2 regions of the Microbispora maris genome follow, and region 1 is predicted to be linked to the other one. Evidence: riboswitches for the same ligand, from Rfam matches in the RefSeq annotation. Region 1 holds a riboswitch; the other holds the start of a gene.
What was found. A riboswitch is a leader RNA that binds a small molecule or an ion and turns the genes downstream of it on or off. The one in region 1 is predicted to bind thiamine pyrophosphate.
Positions count from the first base shown of each region.

Region 2: linked by a shared signal. The riboswitch ahead of AAH991_RS26955 (purine-cytosine permease family protein) and the one ahead of thiO (glycine oxidase ThiO) in region 1 are both predicted to bind thiamine pyrophosphate.

Region 1 is NZ_JBDJAW010000007.1:5,801-9,331, forward strand. It holds gene AAH991_RS10995 (Rv2175c family DNA-binding protein) at 1-68, opposite strand, end outside; gene AAH991_RS11000 (NAD(P)/FAD-dependent oxidoreductase) at 112-1,290, opposite strand; TPP riboswitch at 1,518-1,628, shown strand; gene thiO (glycine oxidase ThiO) at 1,619-2,731, shown strand; gene thiS (sulfur carrier protein ThiS) at 2,728-2,928, shown strand; gene AAH991_RS11015 (thiazole synthase) at 2,925-3,531, shown strand, end outside.
Region 2 is NZ_JBDJAW010000026.1:25,118-28,648, forward strand. It holds gene AAH991_RS26945 (PAS domain S-box protein) at 1-407, opposite strand, end outside; gene AAH991_RS26950 (methylated-DNA--[protein]-cysteine S-methyltransferase) at 600-1,193, shown strand; gene AAH991_RS26955 (purine-cytosine permease family protein) at 1,190-2,539, opposite strand; TPP riboswitch at 2,530-2,646, opposite strand; gene AAH991_RS26960 (rhodanese-like domain-containing protein) at 2,685-3,008, opposite strand; gene AAH991_RS26965 (Fpg/Nei family DNA glycosylase) at 3,083-3,531, opposite strand, start outside.

The sequences.
Region 1 (3,531 bases):
GAGAGGGGGAGCCACTCCCCTACGAGCTGGTCGGTCTCCCGGTCGATCTGCGCAACAGTAAGCGTCACGGATCCACCATTACCACAGGCGGGCCGCCGGGAAACACCTCGATTACGTCATAATGCAGTCGCGGAGCGGGACGGCCGGATCGGCCACCCGCCGGGGGTCGAGCCGCTGGCCGCCCTCGACGATCCTGCGGCCCTGCACCACGTCGCGCGGCCGGTCCACGGTGAGCACCGCGGCGAGCCTGTCCTCGGCCGTCAGCCAGCACACCGCCCACTTCGCGTCCGTACGCGGGTCGCCGCGCAGCAGCACACGGTCACCGGCCTCCCGGTGCCCGGCGAACTGCACCATGTGGCCGAACTGCTCGGACCAGAAGTACGGCACGGGGTCGTAGACCGCCTCCTCGCCCAGGAGGGTGGCGACGGCCGTGTCGGGGGCCTGGAGCGCGGTGTCCCAGTGCTCGACCCGCAGGCGGGTGCGGAACCTGCGCGACCACCAGTTGGCGCAGTCGCCCACCGCGACCACGTTGGACAGCGACGTGCGCAGGTGCTCGTCGACCACCACCCCGTCGTCGAGCCGGACGGCCGAGCCCTTCAGCCAGTCGACGGCGGGCCGCACCCCGACCCCGGTGACGACCACGTCCGCCGGCACCCGGGCGCCGGAGATGAGCGTGAGGCCGTCGGCGTCCACGGTGCCGACCATCGCCCCGAGGCGCAGCTCGACGCCCGCCCGCGCGTACCAGCCGATGGTGTGGCTGCCGACTTCGGGGCCGAGCGCCACGGCGAGCGGGCTCTCCCCCGCCTCGACGACGGTCACCGCGCACCCGGCCCGGGCCGCGGCGGTGGCGACCTCCGCGCCGATCCAGCCCGCCCCGACCACCGCCACGCGGGCGCCGGGGACCAGCCGCTCGCGCAGCGCGAGCGCGTCCTCGATGGTGCGCAGCACGTGCTGGCGGCCCTCGCCGCGCAGGCGGATCGGGGCCGCGCCGGTGGCGATGACCAGGCCGTCGTACTCCAGCTCGCCCTCGGTCGTCTCCAGCACGCCGTCGCGCAGACCCTTGGCCGCCGTGCCGAGGCACAGCCGTACGTCGAGGGCGTCGAGGTCGGAGTCGACCACCGTGGAGTCGGTGCCTCCGAGCAGCACCGCCTTCGACAGCGGCGGCCGGTCATAGGGGCGATGGTGTTCCTCGCCGATGAGCGTGATGCGCCCGGTGAATCCACGGGCCCTCAACGCCTCGATGCTTCGCACGCCGGCCAGGCCGGCACCCACCACCACGACGTGATCCACAGTTTGACCATAGATTGTCAGCGGGGGGCCTGGCCAACGGCCCCCTCATAACGAGTTGGGCAAGTAGCGCGCACTTCCGCGGGGGCCCTCGTTGTGAAGAAGTCCCTCACTCCACCGACGGCGCGCGTCCGGATGCCCGCCCGTGCGGCGCGGGTCCTCCGCCGATCGTGCGACGGCGGGCGGCCTCCGGCGATCGGCCATGACGGGCGGCGTACTACGCTGGTGCACGTAAGACGCGCGGGAGCCCGGCGGACCGGGCTGAGAGGAGAGCGCGAGGCTCTCGACCGCCCCGACCTGATCCGGGTAATGCCGGCGAAGGGAGCGCGGTGTGCCCCCCACATACGACGTCGTGATCGCCGGCGGCGGCGTGGCCGGCCTGGCCGCGGCCTGGCGCACGGTCCGCCGCGGCCTGTCGGTGGCGGTGGCGGACCCCGCGCCCGGCGGCGGCGCCACCCACGCGTCCGCGGGGATGCTCGCGCCGGTCAGCGAGGTGACCTACACGGAGGAGCCGCTGCTGCGGCTCGGCCTCGCGTCGCTGGCCGCCTGGCCGGGGTTCCGCGCCGAACTCGAGGACGAGAGCGGCGTCGAGCTGGACTACCGGACCGAGGGCACGCTCGAGGTCGCCCGCGGCGCGGACGACATGGCCTACCTGGACGACCTGGCGGCGTTCGAGCGGACGCTCGGCCTTCGGGTCGAGCGGCTCACCGGGCGCGAGTGCCGCTCTTTCGAGCCGATGCTCGCCCCCTCCGTACGCGGCGGGCTGCTGGCCCGCGACGACGCCTGGGTCAACCCGCGCAGGGTCGTGCGGGCCCTGCTCACCGCGTTCGAGAAGGCGGGCGGCACGCTGGTCGCCGGGCGCGTGTCCGGGATCGACGCCTCCGCGACGGGCGGCCCGTCCGTACGGCTGACGTCCGGCGAGGCCGTCGCGGCGGGCCAGGTCGTCGTGGCGGCCGGATCGTGGTCGGCGTCCCTGCTGCCCGGCCTGCCGGTACGCCCGGTCAAGGGTGAGATCCTCCGGCTTCGCGGGCCCGAGGGGTTCCTCACGCGGTGCGTCCGGGGGCTGGTGCACGGCTCCCCCGCCTACCTGGTGCCCCGGGGCGACGGGGAGATCACGCTGGGCGCCACGGTGCAGGAACTGGGGTACGACGCGCGGGTCACCGCCGGCGGCGTGTACGAGCTGCTGCGCGACGCCCGCGAGCTGGTGCCCGGCATCACCGAGCTCGAACTGGCCGAGACCACGGTCGGCTTCCGCCCGGGCACGCCCGACAACCTGCCGCTCATCGGCCCCGCCGGACCGCCCGGCGTGTTCGCGGCGACGGGGCACGGCCGCAACGGCGTGCTGCTGTCCCCGATCACCGCCGACGCCGTCGCGGCGCTCCTCACCGGCGACGAGCCACCCCCGGTCACCGGGGCCTGCGATCCAGGGAGATTCAGCGAGTGAAAGTCACGATCAACGGAGGCACGGCCGAGCTGCCCGTCGGCGCCACGGTCGGCGACGCCGTACGCACCCTCACGTCCCTCACGTCCGGGGTCGCGGTGGCCCTGAACGGCGAGGTGGTGAGCCGGAGCGCGTGGGACTCCACTGCGGTGGCCGACGGCGACGGCGTCGAGGTGCTGACGGCGGTGCAGGGAGGATGAGCATGACCGAGGACGTCTTCGTGCTGGGCGGGGAGAAGTTCACCTCGCGGCTCATCATGGGCACCGGCGGCGCGCCGTCGCTGGAGGTGCTCGACCAGGCGCTGGAGGCCTCCGGCACCGAGCTGACGACCGTCGCGATGCGCAGGCTCGACCCGGCGTCGCGCGGTTCGGTGCTGGACGTGCTGCGCGCCCGCGGCGTCAAGGTGCTGCCGAACACGGCGGGGTGCTTCACGGCCGGGGAGGCCGTGCTGACCGCCCGCCTGGCGCGTGAGGCCCTGGAGACCGACTGGGTCAAGCTGGAGGTCATCGCCGACGAGCGCACCCTGCTGCCCGATCCGATCGAGACCTTCGACGCCGCCGAGCGGCTGGTCGCCGACGGCTTCGTCGTGCTGCCGTACATCGGCGACGATCCGGCGCTGGCGCGCAGGCTCCAGGACGCGGGGTGCGCGGCGGTGATGCCGCTCGGCGCCCCCATCGGCTCCGGGCTGGGCATCCGCAACCCGCACAGCATCGAGCTGATCGTCGAGGCCGCCACGGTCCCGGTGATCCTCGACGCCGGCATCGGCACGGCCAGCGACGCCGCGCTGGCGATGGAGCTGGGCT
Region 2 (3,531 bases), on a different contig from region 1:
CCGTGCGCCGCGTCGTCGTCCTCGGCGGCGTGGTAGACGTTCACGTACCCCAGCAGGACGCCGCCCGGCGAGCTCAGCGCGCTCGTGTCCACCCGCAGGTCGAGCAGCCGCCCGTCGCGGTGGAGACGTTTGGTGGTCAGCGACACCCGGCCGCCCGCGCGTACGCGTTCGAGTACGGCGTTGTGCTCGGCCATCAACTCGTCGGGCACGATCGGCGCCCGCCTGCCGAGCAGATCGGCCGCGGGCCAGCCGAACATCCGCTCGGCCGCCGCGTTCCAGCTCAGCACGGCCAGGTCGCGATCGAGCGCGACGATCGCGTCGGGGGAGCCGGCCAGGACCGCACGCGCGAGGCCCTCCTCGACGTCGCTCCCGTGGAGTTCCGCGCCGGGGCCGCCGCCCGGCTCCATGTCGAATTCGCCCGCGAGCACGTCCGCGGCGTCAGCGACCACGGGGGCGATGTCCGCCGCCCGGCCGTCCACGCTGCTGTCACCCACGCCCCCATCGTGCCTTCTTTCACCTTTTGATCATGGCCTTTTCCGTCACCTCGCAATCGCTCCGATACGCTGCCTGCACGCAGAGAAGAGAAAGTGGGGCCGCCCATGTCCACCGAGGACCTCGAAGCCCTGCTCCGCGTGACCTCGCCGGGCTACGTCGGCGAGACCCCGCCCGAGGTCGCCTTCGGCACCACCGACGCGCCGGTGGGCCGCCTGGTCCTCGCGGTGACCGCACGCGGCGTGCTCGCCTGCACCTACGAGGGCGAGCACGAGGTCTTCGCCCGGATCTCCCGCGCCGTCGGCTCGTTCATCGGGCCGGACCCGCGCCGCCTCGATCCCCTCCGCAGGGAGCTCGACGCCTACTTCACGGGCAGGCTGCGCACCTTCTCCCTCTCCGTGGACCTGCGTCTGGTCACGGGCTTCAGCCGTACGGTGATCCAGCTCATGCCGGCCGTGCCGTACGGCAGCGTCACCACCTATCAGGACATCGCCGAGCGGATCGGGCGGCCGCAGGCGCCCCGCGCGGTGGCCAACGCCCTCGCCGGCAACCCGGTCTGCCTGCTCCTGCCGTGCCACCGCGCCGTGGAGGGCCCCGGCGCGCTGGGCGGCTACGCGGGCGGCCAGGCGGCCAAGGAGCACCTGCTCCGCCTGGAGGGCGCGCTCCAGCCCGGCTCCGGCCCGGTGCCGGGCCGGCCCTAGGCCGCGCGGCCCCGGGAACGGAGGCGGCGGGCCGGGACGGACACCGCCACGGTCGCCAGCGCGGCCACCAGGAACGCGGCGAGCGCGGCGTTCATCCAGGGCTGGTGGACGAACCCGAGGGCGAGGCGGACCTCGGTCCAGATCCCGTCCCACCAGCCGACGGTCGGGGTGGAGGTCACGATCCAGTACGCGACGAACCCGAGGATCCACGGCACGACCATGAGCCAGCGCGAGGGGGCGTCCTCGGCCGTGTTCCACCGGGCGGCCCCGCCGAGCAGGAAGTAGTCCACCACGAGGACGGCGAACATCGGCACGAACACCGCCCCGATCACGCTCAGGAACGCGCCGTAGGAGTTCACGTCGGCGAACAGCGCGATCAGCGTGGTGAGCACACCGATCACGACCGAGACCACCCGGCGGTCCCAGCGCGGCGCGAGGTTCTGGATCGACACGGTCGTCGAGTAGACGTTCGCGAACGACTGGTCGGCCTCGCGCAGCACCAGGATGCCGAAGAACACGACCCCGAGAGGGGCGGCCACGAACGGGTCCCACACCTTGTCCCCGTCGTTGCCCACCAGGGCGAGCGCGGCGATGCCGAGGGCCAGGCAGGCCACCTGCGCGATCGTGTATCCCGCCACCACGCCGGTGAACGCCGCGCCGCTCGACCGCGAGTGCCGGGCGTAGTCGGCCGCCATCGGCACCCACGACACCGACAGCGCGATCACGTAGTCGACGGCGGGGGCGAAGGCGTCCCAGGAGCCGCCCCCCACGGACGGCCCCTGGTTGAACAGGGCGACCGACAGCCAGATCATCGCGATCACCACGCCCGCCGTGACGTAGCGGCGCAGCAGTCGCAGCGCGCCGAGAGGCCGGATCGTCAGCGCGATCGTCAGCGCACCTGCCGCGAGCACCCACACCGCGTACGGCACCGCCGTGCCGAACAGGGCCTGCGCGCCGTTGGCGATCACCCACAGCTCGAAGGCGCCCCAGCCGAGCATCTGCACGATGTTCAGCACGGTGGGGACGTACGACAGACGGGCCCCGAACAGGCCGCGCAGCAGCACCATCGCGGGCCGCCCGGTCCGCGTGCCGGGGATCGCGGCCAGACCGACCATCGCCGTCCCGAGCAGGCTGCCGACGACGGCCGCGACCACCGCCGCGGTGAAGGTCAGCGGCTTGCCGCCCAGCGGGTCGAGCAGGAACAACGCCCCCGAGAAGCCGAGAAGGCTGACGCCGAGATTGGCCCAGAACGCCCCCTGGTCGAGCAGGCCCAGGGTTCTCGGGGCCTCCTCGTCCAGGGTGAGCGGAACCTCCGCGTGCGCGTCGTCGACGACGGCAGAAGTCATCACACGCTCCCTACGCCGGCATTATCCGGACAGGTTCATGCGGTCGGCGGCACGACTTCGATCCGCCCTCTCAGCCCGGTCACGCCCGAGCTCCCGCGGGTATTGATGATGTCTTTGGGATTATGACACTTCTTTGACCGTTTTCCTATGCGACGTAGGGCACCCCGCCGGTCTCGCTGACCATCGGGCGCCCGGCGGCGGCCCACAGCTGCATGCCGCCGTCCACGTTGACGGCGTCCCTGCCGACATGGTTGAGCCACATCGCGGCGTGCGCCGACCGTCCGCCGACGCGGCAGACCACGTACACCGGCCGGTCGTGCGGCACCTCGTCCACCCGCGCCTGCAGCTCGCCGAGCGGGATGTGGACGGCGCCGGGCGCGTGACCGGCCACCCACTCCTCGTTCTCACGGACGTCGAGCAGGTACGCGTCGTCGGGCAGGGCGTCGGGGGTGATTTCCGGCAATGTCATGCGCCCATTGTGGCCGCACGCCGCCGATGCCCGGGCCAAGGCCGGAAGCTGTGACCCACGGTGATCCGCGGACGCTACTTGAGGAGGCGGGACATCCGGCGATCGGCCAGCGGCTTGCCGCCGGTCTGGCAGGTCGGGCAGTACTGCAGCGAGGAGTCGGCGAACGACACCTCCCTGATCGTGTCGCCGCACACCTCGCACGCCTCGCCCGTACGGCCGTGCACGCGCAGGCCCGGCTTCCTGTCCGACTGGAGGTCCTTGGCGGCCTGCCCCCTGGCCCGGCCGACCGCGTCCCGCAGCGTGCTCACGATCGCGTCGTGCAGGTCGGCGACCTGGCCGTCCGTCAGCGTTCCGGCGATCTTGAAGGGGGACATCTTCGCGACGTGCAGCACCTCGTCGGAGTAGGCGTTGCCGATGCCGGCGATCACCTTCTGGTCCCGCAGCAGGCCCTTGATCTGCGTCCGGCTGCCGCCCACGATCGTCTTCAGCACGCTTGGCGTGAAGTCCTCCGCCAGCGGGTCGG